4 regions of the Ruegeria sp. AP12 genome follow, and region 4 is predicted to be linked to each of the others. Evidence: riboswitches for the same ligand, from Rfam matches in the RefSeq annotation. Region 4 holds a riboswitch; each other region holds the start of a gene.
What was found. A riboswitch is a leader RNA that binds a small molecule or an ion and turns the genes downstream of it on or off. The one in region 4 is predicted to bind cobalamin.
Positions count from the first base shown of each region.

Region 1 (5,084 bases), on a different contig from region 4:
GGTGGTTCGCCGATTTCACCGAGGTCATCATGGGCCGTATCGGCGACCGCATGCACAGCGTCGCCCCGATCAACGAGCCCTGGTGCGTGAGCTGGCTGAGCCATTTCGAAGGGCACCACGCCCCCGGCATGCGCGACATTCGTGCGGCGGCGCGCGCCATGCACCATGTTCTGCTGGCCCATGGGCGCGCCATTCAGGCCATGCGGGGGCTGGGGATGAACAATCTGGGTGCGGTGTTCAATCTGGAATGGGCCGAACCCGCCGACAGCAGCCCAAAGGCGCGCGAGGCCGCCGATCTTTATGATGGGATTTACAACCGGTTCTTTCTGGGTGGCGTCTTCAAAAAAGCCTACCCGCAGAATGTGCTGGACGGGCTGGAAAAGCACTTGCCAACCGGCTGGCAGGACGATTTCGAAATCATCGGAACGCCAGTCGATTGGTGTGGGCTGAACTATTACACCCGCAAGCTGATCGCCCCGTCCGACACCGCATGGCCCAGCCTGAAAGAGGTGCCCGGCCCGCTGCCAAAAACGCAGATGGGGTGGGAGATCGAGCCGACGGCCCTTTCTCGTTTTCTGACCCGCACGGCGCGGGACTACACCGGGGATCTGCCGATCTATGTCACCGAAAACGGCATGGCCAGCCCCGAGCGGCAGCAGGATGACGACCGGATAGAGTATTTGAATCAGCATCTTACGGCGGTGCAAACTGCGCTGGAACAGGGCGTTCCGGTCAAGGGTTACTTCATCTGGTCGCTGCTGGACAATTACGAATGGGCGTTTGGATATGAAAAGCGGTTCGGGCTGGTCGACGTGGATTTCGACACGCTGGAGCGCAGACCCAAAGCCTCGTTTAACGCGCTGAAATCGGCGCTGGCGCAAGGTGAACCCGTTGCGGTGCCCCTGGCACAACCGGCAGGTGCGGTGCACGCGCATTGGAACCTGGTGGCAGATATCGGCGGTACCAACACCCGGCTTGGGGTCATCACAAACGGAGAGTTGACGGATCTGCGCAAGCATCCGACAGGGACTCTGCCCGACCTGCTTGACGCGTTCCACAGCCTGCGCGATGACATCGGCACCGACCCTCAGGCCGTTGTCGCCGCAGGTGCAGGCCCGGTTCGGGATGGCGTCATCCAACTGACAAACGCCCATCTGGACCTGTCCGAGGCCGAGTTAGCCAAGGCCACAGGTGCGCGGCATACCTATGTGATCAACGACTTCACCGCTGCGGCATGGTCCGTGGCCGAGGCAACGAAGGCCGATGTGGCCGTGCTGCAAGGCGACCCTACACCGCCAACCGGCACCCGTCTGGTCGTTGGCCCGGGAACCGGGCTGGGTGTCGGGGCGCTGTTGTATTCGGAAAGACATTACCACACAGCCTCGGGCGAAGGCGGTCATGTCGGTGTCTCCCCGCGCCACCGGGACGAGGTTGATATTTTCGAAGCTGCCCGCCACATCGCGCCGGACTGTTTCTTTGGCGATAGCCTGACGCTTGAAGCTGAAATGTTTCTGAGCGGAACAGGTCTGCCTGTCCTCTATCAATCCATCGCACTGGCCGCCGGTCAGACTGACGCAGCGCACCGCCCGGCAAAGGATATTCTTCACGACGCCCGCAACGGATCGGATGCCCATGCCATCAAAGCAGCCGAGATGTTCACGACCCATCTGGGCGCTCTGCTGGGTGATCTGGCCGTCACCTTGATCCCCCGGGGCGGCGTGTTCCTGGTGGGCGGCGTGGCAGAGAAGAACCGCTGGCTGTTTGGCGAGCGTTTTCTGGACGCCTTCAATCAAGGTGGGCGATTCAGCGATTTGCGGCAAGGGATGAACCTTTATATCTCGGAACAGATCGAATTTGGCATTGTTGGCGCTAACAACTTCTGTAAAAATGCGCTCATGCGGTAAAATCGTGTGACCATTTCCAAAGAAGGACCGCGGGATGATCCTGTGTTGTGGCGAAGCCCTGATCGACATGATCGCCGAACCGACCAATTCGGGCGCGCAGGGCTATGTGCCCCATTCCGGCGGCGCAATTTTCAACACGGCCATCGCGCTGGGGCGCTTGGGCGCGCCGGTGGGGATGCTGACGGGCTTGTCCTCGGATATGTTTGGCGCGCAATTGGCGGACACGCTGAAGGCAAGCCATGTGGACACCTCGCATGTGATTGCCAGCGACCGCCCGACCACTTTGGCTTTTGTGAAGCTGGTGGATGGGCATGCTTCGTACAATTTTGTTGATGAAAACACGGCGGGGCGAATGTTGCAGCCCGAGGATATGCCACAGCAATTGCTGGCGACCTCGACCCTGTATCTGGGGGGGATCAGCCTGGCCTGTGAACCCTGTGCCGATGCCTATGCCGCGCTGCTCGACCGTCATGGCGGCGACCGCGCGGTGATGCTGGACCCAAATATCCGGCCGGGTTTTATCAAAGATCAGACCCGCTATCGCACCCGCCTGAACCGCATGATCGCGCAGGCCGATATCGTCAAGGTTTCGGACGAGGATCTGGATTGGATCATTCCCGGGCCGGAAACCCATGCCGAGAAGGTGCCCTTGTTGCTGAAGGCCGGGCCGTCGGTGGTGATTGTGACGCGGGGCAGTCAGGGGGCCTCGGGCTATCTGGCGGACGGGTCCGAGACCTCGGTGGCGGTCAAACCGGTGCAGGTTGTCGATACGGTCGGGGCTGGCGATACGTTCAACGCGGGCGTTTTGGCCGAACTCCACCGCGCCGGGCACCTGAGCAAAGAGGGCCTGCGCGCCTTGACACCTGATAGCCTGCGCGCGGCTTTGTCCCTGGGCGCAGAAGTCGCCGCCGTCACCGTATCCCGCGCCGGGGCAAACCCGCCCTGGGCGCATGAGCTTTGATCCCCCGAGGGAACCGACATGAAACGATCCGACATCAACGACATCAAGACCGAGGCGCAGGCCTTCATCAAATCCTTCGGCGCGGTCCTGCCGCCCTTCGCCGACTGGTCCCCTGATCAGATGCGCAGCGCAAAGGCCGACACGATCCGCGCCCGAGGGTTGGGCTGGGACATTACCGATTACGGTCAGGGCAAGTTTGATGAGCTGGGCCTGTTCCTGTTCACCCTGCGCAATGGCGACGTGAATGATCTGAACCAGGGTCGCGGTATGCTCTATGCCGAGAAACTGCTGATTTCGCGCGACAAACAATTGTCTCCGATGCACCGCCATATCATCAAGGCCGAGGACATTATCAACCGGGGCGGCGGTGATCTGGTGATGGAGATCTACGCCTCGGACCCCGAAGGCGGCATTGATCGCGACAATCCGGTGGTTGTGCCCAGCGACGGCTGCGATGTCACCATCACCCCCGGCGAGTTGCTGCGCCTGAAACCCGGTGAAAGCGTGACCCTGATGCCCGGTATCTGGCATGCTTTTTGGGCCGAGCGTGGGGATTGTCTGATCGGTGAAGTCTCAACCGTCAATGACGACCGCACCGACAATGTGTTCGAGCAACCGATCCCCCGGTTCGCGACCATTGAAGAGGACGCAGCGCCGGAATTTTTGCTGGTTGCGGATTACTAAACACTCAGTCCGCGCCGCCAAAATCTCGACCAGAGCGCTTGACAATTAAATCCTCGACAGACTAGCTGACCAGCGATGGTTCCCGTAGCGATGCCTGCGGGATGAAAATGGGAATACGGTGCGGCCCTGCGGCCAAATCCGTGACTGCCCCCGCAACTGTAAGCGGAGAGCGACGCCAAATCACCACTGGCCTGAACAGGTCGGGAAGGTTGGCCAAGCCATGACCCGCAAGTCAGGAGACCTGCCATCACCTGTGCAACCAACCCGGGGCGGGGTGTCCTGGAAGGAGGATTTGATGGCTCAATTTTTCGCCTGCGGGCGTGGCTTCTTCTTTTCGCGCGGTTTCCGCAGCGGGAACAGCCATGTCATCCCAAGCTGACCACTTCGTCCTGATCTGTTCGACCTGTCAGGGTGAAATCGAAGCCAAGGCAGCCAAGGCCAGTTTGGACGCAACCCTGCCGCAAGGGTTTGCGACCCGAATGATTGCCTGCATGGCAGGGTGCGAACGCCCCATGACCGTTGGGCTGCAAGCCGAAGGCAAGGCGCAGTATCTGTTCGGCGATATCCAAAGCCCCGCCGATCTGGACGCGATTGCCGCCTTCGCCCGCCAATTCCGCGACAGTGACGACGGCTGGACCAGTGCAACCGATCGGCCCCCTGCCCTGCTTTTCAAAACTCTGGCCCGTCTGCCGCGCCTTTCGACAGAGGGCGAGAAATGAGTTTTCTGGTTGCCAAGGGGCTCGAATACTACGCCCTGAATGGGGATGTGTTGCTACAGGATGTCTCCTTCTCATTGGATGAGGGGTCGATCCTGGCCATTGCCGGGCCAAACGGGGCCGGGAAAACCACGCTGTTGAACCTGCTTTGTGGCCTCGAACGTCTGGCCTTGGGCGATGTGACGATCAAGGGGCAAAGCCTGCGTCAATTATCTGCCCCTGAACGGGCACGCACCATCGCCGTGGTCGGGCAGCAGGAACTGCCTGACGGCAGGCTGAAACTGCGCGACTATGTGGCCCTTGGGCAAATCCCGATTCAGGCCGACCGGTCAGCCGAGGATCATAAGGCCGATCTTGAGCGGGTGCTTGAGATCACCGAACTGGTCCCGCTGGCCGATAAACCGATGCAACGTCTGTCCGGCGGCGAACGTCAGCGGGCGCATATCGCACGGGCCCTGGCGCAAAGGCCATCGCTGCTGTTTCTGGACGAGCCGACAAACCACCTCGACCCCGACGCCAAGGGCCACATGCTGTCGCTGGTGGCCGAACTGGGCGTGACGGTTGTGATGATCGTGCATGATCTGGTCATGATCCCCGAATTCGCCACCCATGTCGCTTTGATGAAGGCAACCCGCATGACCGGCTTCGGCCCGGTTCCCGAAGTTCTGACACCCGAGCGTGTGCGCGATACGTTTGGCGTTGACTACCTGTGTTTCCAGCACGAAGGGCGCGTGATCCCGGCGCTGGATATCCGAAAACGAAAGCTGTCATCATAACAGGAGAATTTGATAATGCAGAAATTCTGGTCCGTGGTCCTTG
Region 1 covers NZ_JBQFVZ010000005.1:144,870-149,953, forward strand. The annotation lists partial or broken gene ACR0E6_RS14795 (GH1 family beta-glucosidase) at 1-881, shown strand, start outside; gene ACR0E6_RS14800 (glucokinase) at 945-1,904, shown strand; gene ACR0E6_RS14805 (carbohydrate kinase family protein) at 1,939-2,865, shown strand; gene ACR0E6_RS14810 (D-lyxose/D-mannose family sugar isomerase) at 2,884-3,549, shown strand; cobalamin riboswitch at 3,609-3,812, shown strand; gene ACR0E6_RS14815 (DUF1636 family protein) at 3,912-4,268, shown strand; gene ACR0E6_RS14820 (ABC transporter ATP-binding protein) at 4,265-5,041, shown strand; gene ACR0E6_RS14825 (ABC transporter substrate-binding protein) at 5,057-5,084, shown strand, end outside.
Region 1: linked by a shared signal. The riboswitch ahead of ACR0E6_RS14815 (DUF1636 family protein) and the one ahead of ACR0E6_RS01740 (DUF1636 domain-containing protein) in region 4 are both predicted to bind cobalamin.

Region 2 (5,084 bases), on a different contig from region 4:
AGGTGCTGGACACTGTTCTTGATCAGGCTCCATGTCCTGTCCTGTGCAGCAATATGCGCCGCCGGTCGGGGGGTTCGCAACGCTGGCAGGGCCATGCAGTGCTTGACCAATCGATTTCTCTGAACGGGCAAGACATTCCCATCCGCGTGGGCGTGTTGTCGGTTCTGCCCCCTCAGACCGCGCAATGGGAAGCGCACCATCTGGGCCATGATATCACGGTCGAGGACTGTCTGAGCGCGGCGCGACGCACCGTGCAGATTCTGAAATCGGCGGGGTGTGATCTGGTCATCGCGCTGGCCCATTCCGGCCTCGGTCAGGATCAGGATGTACCGGGGCTGGAGAATGCCGTGATCCCGCTGGCCGCCATTGACGACGTTGACGCCCTCGTGGCCGGGCACACGCATCTGACCCTTCCCGGCAACGACCATCAGGGGCTGGCCCATGTCGACCCCGAGGCCGGATTGGTCCATGGCAAACCGGTTGTCATGCCCGGGTCCGCAGGAAGTCACCTGGGCGTGATTGATCTGAACCTGTGCCACTCTGCCGATCTCGGGTGGCAGGTCATCGACCAGCAGGTCGCGTTGAGACCGCTTCGCCGGACCAAACCCACCCCTGAAACGCCAGAGGATCCCGACATGGTCCGGCTTTTTGCACCCGTGCACGCCCGAACCCGCACCAAGATGGCCGAGCCGGTGGCGCGAATCGCACAACCGATGCACAGCTTTTTCAGCTTTTGCGCCGTTGATCGGGGGCTGGCTCTGGTGGCCTCGGCGCAGGCCGCCGCCTTGCGCCCCTATCTGTCCGGCACCCCACTGGCCAATATGCCCATGTTGTCCGCCGTTTCGCCCTATAAATGCGGTGGTCGGTCCGGGCCGCGCTATTATACCGATGTCCCGGCGGGCGAGGTGTGCCTGCGCCACATCGCGGACCTTTACGTCTTTCCGAACGAACTGAGGGCGGTGAAGGTCAGTGGCGCTCAGGTGCTGGACTGGCTTGAGATGTCGGCGGGTCTTTTCAACACCCTGCGTCGCGACGCCGAGACCGATCTGATCGACTCCGGTCGGGTTGGGTACAATTTCGACCTTCTCTTTGGCCTGACCTACCAGATCGACCTGTCCTGCCCGGCCCGGTTTGACGCTCAGGGGCAGTTGATCGACAATTCTCACCGCCGCATCCGGCAGGCCAGAATTGACGGGTCTACGCTTGACCCCAATCAGGATTTTGTGGTCGCGCTCAACAACTATCGCGCCAATGGTGGCGGGCATTTCCCGTTTGTGGAAACGGCTGAGCCGATCAACCTGCCCGCAATAGATATCAAGCGAATCCTACGCGATTATCTGACCGGGACCCTGCCCGCCGACCCGCTGTCTCAGGCGGTTCATCCGTTTTCGTTCACGCCGCAGGTCGGGGTTCAGGTGATCCTTAGAACAGGGCCCGGCGCGCTGAAGTACCTGCCCGAATTGCAGAACTACGACCCTATCGTTCTGGACCCAGACCCGCAGGGGTTCGAACGCATCCGGCTGACACTCTGACGGGTTGTCATTTTCCCCAGGCTTCCCTATATCAAGTGCTGAGAGGTTGGCGCGGGCGAGCGCCTCGCCAACCTGGTCAGGTCCGGAAGGAAGCAGCCACAACGAGCCCCGCTTGGGTCGATGTCCAACCTCTCACCTTTCCCCCACGTATCCGCTCATCAGCACGATCAGGCAACCAAACGGGGCCAGATTGCCGAATTCCGGCGGGCAAATGCGCCGATATGGCCGATCTCTTTCACTCCGAACTCCTTGGGCGACAACAGGTGCCGCCGCGCGCCCAGCCCATACAGATCCGCCAGACGCCATACGGCTTTTGGCGGGACGGTCTGATCGTCGTCGCTGGTGAACAGATCCACCGGAACACCCAGATCCGACCAGCGCGCCGGTGGCAGTTTTTGCCCGATCTCAGGCACATAATTCAGCGGCGCGGTGCACCACCTGCGCCATTGCCAATAGACAGAGCCCGGCAGATCGGCGCCGAACCCAATGGCTTTACCGGGCAGATACCCCAGGGCTTTCACAAGCAGCGGTACATGCCCATGCCAGAACGCCCAGGCCAACCCCCGATAGGGCCATGGGTGATCGGACAGCGTCACCAACCCCGAGCAGACACAGATCATCCGGTCGATCTGGTCAATATCCGGCTGAATCGGCCCCAGCATTCCGCCGACGGAATGACCAATGCTCCACTGCCGGGCGTCGGGAAACCTTCGGCGCATCTCGGCCCGTGCTGCGGGCATATCGATCAGCGCCCAATCCGACATCGTGACCTGCGAGTCGCTCATGGGGCCGGAAACAGAGTGACCGAAATCACGATAGTCATACGTCAGGCAGGCCATGCCACGCTCGGCAGCCAACCACCGGGCAAAGTGCTGGTAGTAGTCGCGCGGCACACCGGTCGCCCCGTTCAGTACCACCACCGTTTCGGGATCAGTAAAAGGCCGATACAGCCGCGCCGACAGCTGCGCCGGACCAGCGGGAAACTGGAAATCCTCGATCTTCACGTGCTGCTGCGTGTCCAACATCGAACCTGTGGGCCTTTCTGAACCAATCGGTTTACCTGCCCAAGAGGCACAACAACCCGCAGCCGAGTCAACCCTGCTGCCACTTGACCACACGTCGCCCGGCACAAGGCATGTGTACGTGACCCCCAAAACCCCGCTTGACTCAGAACGCGAACAGACGCTAGCGGTTGTGTGATGGTTTCCGATCCACACAATAGGTCGGGATGAAAAGGGAACACGGTGCGGTTCTGCCCGGTCAAACCGGAACGAACCAAGGCCGCGACTGCCCCCGCAACTGTAAGCGGTAAGCGATGCCGGAATGCCACTGGCCGAAAGGCTGGGAAGGTCGGCAAAGCAACGACCCGCAAGTCAGGAGACCTGCCATCATCAACGTAACCGAAACTCGGGCGGGGTGTCCGGGCAGGTCCTGACAGCGCATAGCTGAAACGCCTGCCAACGTCCCCGTCCGCCGCGCGGAGGGAGCAGGATGATCTGGAAGACAAAAACCCACGAATACGTGGCGACCATTTGCCAACGCACAGGCGGGCCCTGCCCCGCAATGGCGCGCATGGCACGCGCGCTGGCAGAGGCGATGAACAAGGCCGACCACGTCACCAGCGAACGATTCGAAATCGAAGGCAGCAGCGACCTGACGCATTGCGCGCAAGGGTGCATGGCCCGCTTTCGCGCCGGACCAGAACAGATACGCATCTTCTGCGGGACCGAGGCGGACACGCCGATCCAAACGCTGGATACCTATGCCGACCTGATTTTTAACGAAACATGCGCGGCCCTTCCGTCCGGGGCCTTGCCAAGAACGCCTTGCGCCATGCTTGAGGTCTTGGCCCTGAGGCCTTCAAGACCAGTGCAGGAACCGGCACGGGTATCAGCCTGAACGCGCATCCAAAGCTGCGTGGGTCGCATTCGTGGCCCATGCCATCTGCTCGTCGGTTTCCACCGCGCAGGGGCGCAGGGCCCGCAACCGGGCCAGCGCCTTGTCTGCCGGTTCCCCGCATTCCAGCATCAGGCGCAAGACCACCATACCGGATCGCCCGCACCCACCCCGGCAATGCACCAGCACCCGGCCACCGCCGGACAAAGCCTGCCGCGCCGATGCGCTGACCGACCCCCACCGATCCTGAACGGCGCGCGGCGGAGCGCCAAAATCCTCGACCGGCAAATGAACCCATCGGCTGGCGCGGCCCTGAATGTCACTGCCAAAGGTCCGGGCCCCGTCCTGCAACATCTCAACTTCCGTGGTCATCGAGATCACAAGACCGGGTTTCCAATCCGCGATTGTATCCAGATCGCCCGCATAATCTCCGCCGCGTCCCGGCATCGAGGTCACCGCAAGTGTTCCGCCTCCGACTTGCAGCGCGTAGACGACCAGTTGCGACATCAAAGATTTCCTCCCAAACCCAAGCCTGCTTTTAAAATGTGCTTCAAAAATACTGAGATTCCAGTTTACGCCGATCTCGGGTCTTTCCAAACCAAATTTCGCCGACCCTGCGGTGGACGCGGGCTGCAGCGACCACTACGCTGCGACGACGTCCCGAATCCGCCAGAGCAGACATGACCGACACAGACAGCCCCGCCTATCAGGTTCTCGCCCGCAAATACCGTCCGGAAACCTTTGCTGATCTGGTGGGTCAGGATGCCATGGTGCGCACGCTGAAAAATGCGTTCGAAGCCGACCGGATCGCCCAGGCCTTTGTCATGACCGGCATCCGCGGCACCGGCAAGACGACCACGGCGCGGATCATCGCCAAAGGTATGAACTGCATCGGCCCGGACGGAAGTGGCGGTCCAACGACTGAGCCCTGTGGCGTCTGCGAGCATTGCACCGCGATCATGGAGGGCCGCCATGTCGACGTGATGGAGATGGACGCCGCCAGCCGTACCGGCGTCAATGATATTCGCGAGATCATCGACAGCGTCCGCTACCGCGCCGCCTCGGCCCGCTATAAGATCTATATCATCGATGAGGTTCACATGCTCTCGACCAGCGCCTTCAACGCGCTGCTCAAGACGCTGGAGGAGCCGCCCGAACATGTGAAGTTCATCTTCGCGACCACCGAGATTCGCAAGGTGCCGGTCACGGTCCTGTCCCGCTGCCAGCGCTTCGACCTGCGCCGGATCGAGCCCGAAGATATGATCGGTCTGCTGCAAAAGATCGCCAGCGCCGAAGGGGCCGAGATTGCCGAGGACGCGCTGGCCTTGATCACCCGCGCGGCCGAGGGGTCTGCCCGCGACGCAACCTCACTGTTGGATCAGGCGATTTCTCACGGCGCAGGCGAAACCACCGCCGACCAGGTGCGCGCCATGCTGGGGCTGGCCGACCGTGGCCGGGTGCTGGACCTGATGGATATGATCCTGCGCGGCGATGCCGCCGGGGCCCTGACCGAGCTTAGCGCGCAATATGCCGAAGGGGCCGACCCGCTGGCGGTGCTGCGCGATCTGGCCGAGATCACCCATTGGGTCTCGGTCGTCAAAATCACGCCGGACGCAGCCGAGGATCCGACAGTATCCCCTGATGAGCGCGCCCGTG
Region 2 covers NZ_JBQFVZ010000011.1:1,786-6,869, reverse strand. The annotation lists gene ACR0E6_RS19960 (bifunctional 2',3'-cyclic-nucleotide 2'-phosphodiesterase/3'-nucleotidase) at 1-1,532, shown strand, start outside; RNA gene ffs (signal recognition particle sRNA small type) at 1,572-1,670, shown strand; gene ACR0E6_RS19950 (alpha/beta hydrolase family protein) at 1,700-2,557, opposite strand; cobalamin riboswitch at 2,716-2,936, shown strand; gene ACR0E6_RS19945 (hypothetical protein) at 3,024-3,431, shown strand; gene ACR0E6_RS19940 (protein-tyrosine phosphatase family protein) at 3,423-3,935, opposite strand; gene ACR0E6_RS19935 (DNA polymerase III subunit gamma/tau) at 4,109-5,084, shown strand, end outside.
Region 2: linked by a shared signal. The riboswitch ahead of ACR0E6_RS19945 (hypothetical protein) and the one ahead of ACR0E6_RS01740 (DUF1636 domain-containing protein) in region 4 are both predicted to bind cobalamin.

Region 3 (5,084 bases), on a different contig from region 4:
CCGCGCAACGTCCAGCGCGGCGGCATAGTCGCGGTTCACGATCAATTTGCGAAACCGGGCCGAGCCGGTGACGTTGGTCCGCTCACCCACATTCACAAAGGGGATGTCTGGCGTCAGGACAAAAGGCTCCAGCCCCGAGAGGCGCAGATGACGGGTCATGCGGGTACCTTTCTGGGGGCAAAGGGCGCAACCGCTTCGGCGATCGCGCGGATATGGTCGGGCGTGGTGCCGCAGCAACCGCCGACCACGTTGACGATGCCATCGCGGGCAAACTCTTCGACCTGAGCGGCGGTCTGGTTCGGTGTTTCGTCATACTGGCCGAACTCATTCGGCAGGCCCGCGTTGGGGTAGGCGCAGGTCAGGGCGGTCGCCACGCCCGAAATCTCGGCCATATGCGGGCGCATGGATGCAGCGCCAAGGGCGCAGTTCAGCCCGACGGTGAAAGGGCGCGCATGGGCGACCGAGTGCCAGAAGGCGGTGGGTGTCTGGCCAGAAAGCGTCCGGCCCGAGGCATCGGTGATCGTGCCCGAGATCATCAGCGGCAGGCAGCGTCCGGCCTTGGCGAAGCTCTCGAAGGCCGCGAAAATCGCCGCCTTGGCGTTCAGCGTGTCAAAGATCGTCTCGATCAGGATCAGGTCAGAGCCTCCTTCGATCAGCCCGTCGATCTGCTGGCCATAGGCTATGCGCAGATCATCGAAACTGACGGCGCGGTATCCGGGATCGTTCACATCCGGGCTGATCGAGGCCGTCCGGTTCGTCGGGCCCACAGCCCCGGCCACAAACCGGGGTTTGCCGTCCTCAGCCGTGGCCCGGTCCGCCGCGCGCCGCGCCACCTGCGCGCCTGCGACGTTCAGATCATGCACCGCAGCCTCCAGCCCGTAATCGGCTTGCGCGATGGTGGTTGAGGAAAAAGTGTTGGTTTCAAGGATATCCGCCCCGGCCATTGCGAACTCGTATTGAATGTCCTCAACTGCCTGCGGCTGGGTCAGCACCAACAGGTCGTTGTTGCCCTGTTGCGGAAGGTCCGGGTGATAATGATGCCGACAACCGGGGCCATGGATGTGACCGTTGGCGGTAAAATCCTCTTCGGTCATGTTCAGCGCCTGGATCATTGTGCCCATGGCCCCGTCAAGGATCAGGATGCGCTGGGCAGCCAATGCGCGCAGCGTCGCGAGCGCGGGTGTGTCGGGCAAGGTAAAGTCAAGCATTCGCGGTATCCAATCGGCTGTGTTGGCCGAAGGTATAGCGCGTTGACATTATGAGGTGAAATGATTGTTATTCGACAAAATTATGAGCTTGCATCATAATGTGTCTTGTTCGGCGCGCAAATCCAACCGAATCACCAATAAGCAGCCAAAGCATTGCCCGGCCAAAATCGTCCAAAATGCGGGCGATGGCACAAGCTGAATTGCCCGCATGAGGTTACAAGGCGGCTCGGCGCGCGCGATGGCCCCCTCGGCGCTGTTTTGCGGGCAGGGCCAGGAACAATGGTTCCAGGGGCATCTGCATGGATCGGGCCAGCAGGTCGCAGAACACAGCGATGGCGGGTGAGGTCTCGGCAAACGGTTTGGCCTTGGCCAAAGCAATCCGCGCCTGCGCGTGGTAGTTCGCGGAACCGGGCAGGCCACCCAGCCATTGCATATAGCCCATCTGCCCCAGTTCTTGCGCGCGCTGCGGTGGCACGTGGCCGGTATCCAGTTGGGAAATGGTCAGGTCAAGCATAACGCCGCCCTCCGCGCTTTTGGGCGGCTTGTGTGGGGCATCAACAGTGATGTCTGGCCAGTGCGGTCCATCTCTTGTCGCTCCGTCCACGGGCACCCCGCCCGAGTTAAGGTGACTGCGGCACATATGCGCCGGAGATGGCAGGTCTCCTGACTTGCGGTTCATCGCTGTCCCCGTCCTTCCCGGACAACCCAAGCGGGGTCATCCAGTGGTCTGTCGGGGGTCGCTCGCCGCTTACAGTTGCGGGGGCAGTTGCGGCTTTGGGCGTTTGCCCGCACCGCATTCCCTTTTCAGCCGACTCAGAGCGTCGGACACCATCGGCAGCACAGTCTCATAAGGCCAAAGCCCTGTCCACCGGTGCCAGCAAAGCACGCAGCGTCGGATTGCAACCCGGCAGGAATTGAACCCAAATCAAACTGCGAAACACCTCTAATCCCGAGAGCCGGACCAGCGCACCAGAAGACTGGCCGCGATGGGCGCGCCGATGATCACCAGAACGATCCGTGTCAGGTGGTGGGTAATGACAAACCCGAGATCCGCGCCCGAGACGATGGCCAAGACCGTCATTTCAGCCTGCCCGCCGGGGGCATAGGCGAGGAAGGCCTCGATCGGTTGTCCAAAACCCAACGTGGTCACAAGGGCCGTGAAGGCTGCTGCAAGTACGGCCAGCACAACAACATAGGCGCAGCCCGCCGCCACAACTTTGCGCAGCTCGACCCATGTGACGCCGACGAATTTCACGCCGATGGTGCAGCCGATAAAGAATTGCGCGACAAGGATCGCCTCGCGCGGTGGGCGGGTGTGGATGAAATCGCCCAGTGACAAGGCCGCAGTCAGGATCATTGGGCCCAGAATGGACGCTCCGAACAGGCCGATCCGCTCACCGCCTTTCCAGCCGACAATGGCGGCGACGACCATCAGCGCCAGTTCGTGCAAAGGCAGGTCGCGGGCGGGTTCGCCAATGGGGTTGGTCAGGTCAGCGTCGTAGAACAGGGTCAGGAGCAACGGGGCGAGCGTCACGATGATCAGCACGCGCGTGCCATGGATCAGGGACAGGGCGCGCGGATTGGCACCGGCCTCGGTGCCGAAGATGATCATGTCTTGCAACCCGCCAGGCATCGCGGCGTAAAAGGCCGTTTTGTCGTCAAAGCCCCAGACCTTGCGAAAGAACGGCACCCCGACCAAAGCGATCAACAGGATGAAGGGTGGGATCAGAGCAATCGACGCTGCCATTTTCGGCAGTTGGCCAAACAGATCAGGCGTGATCGAAGCCCCCACCGCCACGCCCAGGATAGTGCGCGCCGCGACCGAGATCTGCCCGAACCCCTCCATCGGCGCATGCGCCAGTGCCGCAATCAGGCAGGCGGTCATGGGGCCGAACAGAAAGGGCAGTGGCAGGCCCAGCATCCAGAATACGACCGTTCCCAGCCCGGCAAGGCCGAAGGTAATGGCCCGCCTAACGGGGCGGCTTGGTGATGTGGCTTGGACGGACAAATTTCAGGCCCGATGTCATTGGGTCAATTGTATCCAATGGTATACAAATGGGCGCGGTTTGCAAGACCACGCGCACCGACCATTCGGCATGCCCGAGTGAGGAGCGGCCCGTGATGCAGCTTGGCGCTATCAGCGTGTGTTGGATGAGATCCGGGAACGAGGTGTCGAAATCAAGGCGAGTGTCACTGAATTCGTTTCAACCCCACCAATCCAACAGGGCTTACGTGGGTGCCGACCCGCCAAATGCAGCCTGATAAGCCTTGTTGCTTTTCGCCCAGTCGATCAGTTCCTCACCCGCTTCCAGCGCGGCCTTCTCGTTTGGCGCATTCGAAATCGCGTCGAGCCGCTTGTGAAGGTCCGAACTGGGGTCTGCCGTCATCGCCCCAACCTCCATCACAAGGCTGACATTCGGGGGCGGGGTGTAGACATAGCCGTTCTGCGACTGAGCTTCGATCCGTTTGAGCAGGGCGGGCACGATGGATGCGGTGTCATGCACATAGTCCCAATTGGTCGAAAGCCCCTGAATCATCGGGTTATCGACCCCACCAAACAGCGTCACCGGTGTCGTCTTGTAGATCACAAGGGGCATTCCAGCGGCGTAGGCTGTTGTCACCTCGACAATACTGCCGCCATCGGGCACCCGGCCATCCATGTTGAACACAAGGCTCGAACAGCGCCCGAGCAATTGGTAGATATCCTGCGCGTAGCCGACCTTGAGGATGATATACAGCATCTCCTGGCCCTTTTGTGACCAGACCTGAGGGTCCTGCAACATATCCATCATCTTGGCGATCTCGACGCCGTCGCGCGGGGCGAGATAGGTGCCGAACCCTCCGGCCTCGAGCACGGCGGCGATGTTATATTGCTCCCAAAGATCACCGACGCTGAACATCGGGCCCGAGCAGAAAACGATATGGTCTGTCATGAAATGGTCCTCTGGTTAAAATTCAGTGTCGTCAGGCCGGGTCTGAAGCGGCTGCGCCGGGCTCCAGCCGACCGGCCCAATCGGCAACCAACTGCGCGCCTTCGGCTTCGCGCGCGGTGCCGTTTAGCATATCAGACAGCACCCGCGCACAGCGCAGGGCCAGCGAAACCGATCCGGCAGCCCCGGCTTCGTCAATTGCGGTGCGCAGCAGCGCCTCGGCCTCATCTTGTCGGTCCAGAACAGCCAGCACCTGTGCTTTCAACCGCATCAGGTCCGGGTTCCAAACCGGCTGGTTCAACATCCCCGACAGTTGCAGCCCGGTGTCAACGATCGCCAGCGCCGTATCCGGATCGTCATTGGCCAGCCGTGTGTCAGCCATGATCGCAAACCCCATGCCCGAGCCTGTCTGACTGCCGGTTTTCGCCAGCAAGGCCAGACCGGCATCAACCTCCTGACAACGCTTGTCCGGCGGGTCGATGGGTTGTCCGGCCCGGAACAACTGGCTTAACCCGCCCCAAAGCGGGATGCCAAGCTGGGCGCATGTCTCATAGGTCTCGGTGGCCAGAGCATAGGCGCGGTCACTGTCCCGGCGGCAATGCAGGGTGATGATCAGAAAGGCCCGTGCGGCGGCCAAGCTGAGCGCCGAGTTCAACCCCTCGGCCAGCGCCAACCCCGCCTCGGCACGTTTCAGCGCCGTATCGGGCGCGCCGCACCACCAATGGGCGACCGCGCTGACCCCATAGGCCAGAACGCCCTGATCGGTGCCAATCCCATAAGTAACCTCGGCGTAATCCTCGGGGCGGTAGAGACGGATCGCCTCTTCCGCATGTTCAACGGCAATCTCACCTTCGCCCAGTTGAAACCGCAGAAAGGCAAGCGTGGTATGGGCGCGCAACATGCCGATCCGGTTTGCGGTCGCGCCGGGCACAGCCAGAATGCGGTC
Region 3 covers NZ_JBQFVZ010000002.1:401,737-406,820, reverse strand. The annotation lists gene metH (methionine synthase) at 1-159, opposite strand, end outside; gene ACR0E6_RS09905 (homocysteine S-methyltransferase family protein) at 156-1,208, opposite strand; gene ACR0E6_RS09900 (hypothetical protein) at 1,423-1,722, opposite strand; cobalamin riboswitch at 1,845-2,056, opposite strand; gene ACR0E6_RS09895 (AbrB family transcriptional regulator) at 2,152-3,216, opposite strand; gene ACR0E6_RS09890 (nucleoside 2-deoxyribosyltransferase) at 3,437-4,141, opposite strand; gene ACR0E6_RS09885 (ATP-binding protein) at 4,173-5,084, opposite strand, start outside.
Region 3: linked by a shared signal. The riboswitch ahead of ACR0E6_RS09900 (hypothetical protein) and the one ahead of ACR0E6_RS01740 (DUF1636 domain-containing protein) in region 4 are both predicted to bind cobalamin.

Region 4 (5,084 bases):
CTGACCGAGCAGAGTGTCCGGCACCTGCTGCACGCCGCCCTGTATCATGATCACGTCGTAAGGCCCGTGTTCCTCGGCCCCTTGCTCCAGCGGGCCCACATGCACCACGGCATTGTCTGCATCCGCCTCGGTCAGGGCATCCTGCGCTTCTGCGGCCAGCGCCTCATCGCTTTCAACAGCAACCACCAGTTCAGCCATGCGCGCGGCAACGGCGGTGGAATACCCCAGCCCCGGCGCGATATCCAGAACCGCCTCATCTTTGCAAATATTCACAGCGTCCAGCATCTTGGCCAGAGTCCGAGGCTCCAGCATGCTGCGCCCGTCCCCCAGATCGATTATGCCTTCAACATAGGCGGCCTCGCGCTGCGCATCCGGCACAAAATTTTCACGCGGGACGGTCAGCATGGCATCGATGATCGGGAATTTCGTGACATCAGAGGGCCGAATCTGCGTATCGACCATAGTGCGGCGTCGGGTTGCGAAATCTGTCATGTGATCTCTCGTCTGAATTCCCACGTTTTTTTGGCTTTTGCCACATCCCGCAGCAACCGGCAACGGCCCTGTTGCCACAGCCCGGCCCGTGCGACAGGTTTGTGATCCGGCCCAGATCAGCATTTCCCGCCTCAGGCGCCAAAATTACACGCAATCCTCTGGACGCCCCATAAGAAAGCTGCTAAAACGCCTGTCACACCACGGCAAGTATTTGATTTTACTTGAAAAGGCGAGTTGGCGGAGTGGTGACGCAGCGGATTGCAAATCCGTGTACACCGGTTCGATTCCGGTACTCGCCTCCACTTCCTTCAATACCTTCACCTCGCGACGCAAAGACGAAAGCGCGCCTCCCTTAGGAATCGCGCCCCGCCGGGACAACCTCATAACCCGGTTCTTCAGGTTCATCGTCCTGCATTTCAGGTGGAAAGCCGGGCGCGCGGATGTCGAGGCCGGTGGCGTCTTCCAGGCGTTTGATGATGTTGGGCGACAGCTCGCGGTCACCGTAACGAGCGATGCCGTCCTCGAAGATCTTGATCATGATCGGGTTGATCTCAAGTGGGACACCCGCGCGGTCGGCGACGTCCTGAAACAGGCCGATATCCTTTTTGACAAGGTCCATTGTAAAGGAAATATCGCGCGAACCGTTCAGGATGACCTGGCTTTCGGTTTCATGCACAAACGACGTACCGGACGAGATCTTGATCGCCTCATAGGTCGTGTTCAGGTCCATCCCGGCGGCTTTGGCGGTCACCAATGCCTCGGCGCAGGTGATCAGGTTGGCGGTGGCCAGATAGTTGGTCAGAACTTTCAGAACCGAGGCCGAGCCCAGATCGCCCGTATGCAACACCCGACGGCCCATCGTTGTCAGGAAGGGCAGGATTCGCTCAAAGGTATCCCGGTCGCAACCCGCGAAGATCGAGATATTGCCGGTTGCCGCCCGGTGGCATCCGCCGGAAACCGGGCAATCAACCGCCGCCCCGCCCCGCTCGATGACCATGGCACCCAGCCGCTTGGCCTCGGCCTCGTCGGTGGTGGACATTTCCATCCAGATTTTGCCGGGGCCGACCTCGGGCAACATCTCCTGCATCACCGCGTCCGAAGCGGCAGGCGATGGCAGGCAGGTGATCACCGCGTCGCAATCGCGCATCAGCTGGGCCGGGCTTTCGGCGGCCTTTGCGCCCTTTTCGACGAATTCTTCCACCAGGTCTGCATTCAGGTCATGGACCGTCAGGTCGATCCCGTTGCGCAGCAACGAGCCCGAGAGTTTTCCGCCCACATTTCCAAGTCCGATGAACCCAACTTTCATTATTCGCGTCTCCCTGCGTGTTTTCCGGTATGCGACCATGTCGCGGGCACCGCGTCATGCCGCCCAGCGACGCTGGCAGGTCGCTTTTCATCCTAGCCACGCGATGGTGGTCGCATCGCGCTTGACAACCTGCCCACACGTGCCGCATGTCCCTGTCGTTGGTGTCGGCGACAGCCGATGAAAAGGGAATGCGTCAACGGTTTATCCGCCAAACGCAGCCGCCCCCGCGACCGTGACCGGAGAGGGTGCCCAATGCCACTGGCCTGCCAGGCCGGGAAGGCGGGACATCCGACAGAGGAGCCAGACGAACCGGGCCTCTGACATCCGCAAGCCGGGAGACCTGCCAGCACCCGAAGTTGAAACCGGGCGGGGTGTTCCGGTGTCGGGTCCATGTGCATCGCGTGGCCCGCATGAAACCCCGTCCCCCGCGAAGAGGATTTGGGGGGATGAGAGACATGACCGAGACTGCGCCGGTCGAGCTGCTGGTTTGCACCACGTGCCGCCGTGGTCTGCCCATCGAGGATGATGACCAGCGCCCCGGCACATTGCTGCACAAAGCGCTGGAACAGGCGGACCTGCCCGAGGGCGTCACACTGAAAGCCGTCGAATGCCTGTCGAATTGCGATCAGGGCTGTTCCATCGTGCTGCGTGGCGGGCCGGATCGCTGGACCTTTGTCTATGAGAACCTCAACGAAACCGATCACGTTGACGTCATCGTCGACGGAGCGACCAAGTATCTGGCCACCGAGGACGGCTTGGTCAAATGGCGCGAGCGCCCCGAACATTTTCGCAAAAACTGCGCCTCGCGCATTCCCCCGATTGGAGCCCTGAAATGAGCAACCTCGAAAAACTCCCCGTCACCGTCATCACCGGCTTTCTGGGCTCGGGCAAAACGACGCTGGTCAAGCATCTGATGCAGAACCCGCAAGGCAAACGTCTGGCCGTGGTGGTCAACGAGTTCGGCGATGTGGGCGTTGATGGCGACATCCTGAAATCCTGCGCGATCCCGGATTGCCCGGCGGAAAACATCATGGAACTGGCCAATGGCTGCATCTGCTGCACCGTGGCCGATGACTTCATCCCCACCATCGAGGCGCTGATGGCGCTGGAGCCGCGCCCGGATCATATCCTGATCGAAACTTCAGGCCTCGCCCTGCCGAAACCGCTGCTGAAGGCGTTCGACTGGCCCGATATCCGGTCGAAGATCACCGTGGACGGCGTGATCGCCTTGGCAGATGCCGAGGCTGTCGCCGCCGGTCGCTTCGCCCCGAATGTCGAGGCGGTGGATGCCCAGCGCTTGGCCGATGACTCGATCGACCACGAAACACCTTTGTCGGAGGTGTTCGAGGACCAGATCTCCTGCGCCGACATCATCCTGCTGACCAAACCCGATCTGGCCGGTCCCGAAGGTGTGGCGAAAGCCAAAGAAATCATCGCGGCCGAAGCCCCGCGCCCTCTGCCCGTGGTTGAAGTGGCCGAAGGTGCCGTGGACGTGCGCGTCGTGCTGGGCCTTGAGGCCGCCGCCGAGGATGACATGGACGCTCGACCGTCGCATCACGACGGCCACCACGACCACGAGCATGACGATTTCGAAAGCATCATCGTCGAACTGCCGGAACAGACCGAACCCGCCGATCTGGTCGCCAAGATCGAACGTCTGGCGAATGAGCTGAACATCCTGCGCGTCAAGGGCTATGCCGCCGTTCAGGGCAAACCCATGCGTCTGCTGGTGCAGGCCGTCGGTGCCCGCGTCCGGCACCAATATGACCGCCCCTGGGAGCCCGGTGAGGAGCGCCGCTCGCGCCTTGTGGTCATTGCCGAGCATGACGACATCAAAGAAGCCGCGATCCGCAATATCCTCGTGGGTGTGACCGAGGCTGCCGAGTAAGCCATGCACGTCGTCTTCCGCGAAAGCCACGGGTTAGAGGAAACCGAGACCCCGACCGATCTGGGCCAGAGCCCGGCGGATTTGGTGGTGCTGTCGTTCTCGGACAGTGACCTTGGCGCTTTTGCGGCGGGCTGGCATCGCGGTGGGGGCGCTCACGGGCGGATGCCGACGATGCGGCTGGCGAACCTGACGGCGCTGAAACACCCTTTGTCGGTCGATACTTATGTCGAACAGACGCTGGAGGGTGCAAAGGGCATCCTGATCCGCCTGATCGGCGGGGTGCCCTACTGGTCCTACGGGTTGCAACAGGTTCTGGCACTGGCGCAGGCCAAGGGCATCGCGCTGGCGGTGCTGCCTGCGGATGGGCGCGAGGATACGCGGCTGGATGACTATTCCACCCTTCCCGTCTCGACCCTGCGGCGGCTGGCGCATCTGTGCGACACCGGTGGAGAGGTCGCGGCACAGGCCGCCTTGGCGCAGATGGCGCTGGCGGCGGGGCTTTATGCCGGACCGGTGATGGGGGCCAAGACTCTGCCTGAATGTGGCGCTTGGTGCCCGGACCGCGGCGTGATCCCGGTGGATACGGCGTTTTCGGGCGATGCGAAACGCATCCTCGTCACCTTCTACCGCGGCTATCTGACCTCAGCCGACACCGCCCCGGTCGCGGTCCTGATCCGCAGCCTGCGCGCTCGGGGTTTTGAGGCGGTGGGCCTGTTCGCTCCGTCGCTGAAAGCCCCTGTAGCGGCGGATTGGCTGCGTGAACAGGTCGTGGCACTGGCCCCGTCGGCCATCATCAACGCCACCTCATTCTCGGGCAAAGGCGCGTCGGGCACCTCGCCTCTGGACGCCGCCAACGTGCCGGTGTTTCAGGTCGCGCTGGCCACCTCGCGCCGCAAGGCATGGGCCGAGGCGGAACGCGGGCTATCCCCCGCCGACCTCGCCATGCATGTGGTACTGCCCGAAGTGGACGGGCGGATTTCAGCGGGCATCGCCTCGTTCAAGGAACCGGGCAAGCGCGACCCGCATCTGGAATATTCCCGTTTCGCCCACCGGGCCGAGCCCGAGCGGATCGAAGCGATCATCGACCGCGTGTCAGGCTGGCTTAACCTGCACGACAAACCCAAAGCCGATCAGACGCCTGCGCTGGTGCTGTCCACCTATCCCGGCAAGGACTGGCAGATGGCCCATGCGGTAGGCCTCGACGCGCTGACCTCGGCCGAGGCGATGCTGTCCGATCTGCAAGGCGCAGGCTATGACACCACCCCTGCCGAGCCGATTGCCGATGCGCTGCCGGATGCCCGGATTTCATGGCCGCTGCAGGACTACCTGACCGCATTGGCCGAATTGCCCGAAACCCTGCGCAGTGATCTGCAATCCGTCTGGGGCAAGCCCGAAGAT
Region 4 covers NZ_JBQFVZ010000001.1:349,347-354,430, reverse strand. The annotation lists gene ACR0E6_RS01755 (protein-L-isoaspartate O-methyltransferase family protein) at 1-492, opposite strand, end outside; tRNA gene ACR0E6_RS01750 (tRNA-Cys) at 721-794, shown strand; gene ACR0E6_RS01745 (NAD(P)-dependent oxidoreductase) at 845-1,837, opposite strand; cobalamin riboswitch at 1,941-2,160, shown strand; gene ACR0E6_RS01740 (DUF1636 domain-containing protein) at 2,254-2,634, shown strand; gene cobW (cobalamin biosynthesis protein CobW) at 2,631-3,686, shown strand; gene cobN (cobaltochelatase subunit CobN) at 3,690-5,084, shown strand, end outside.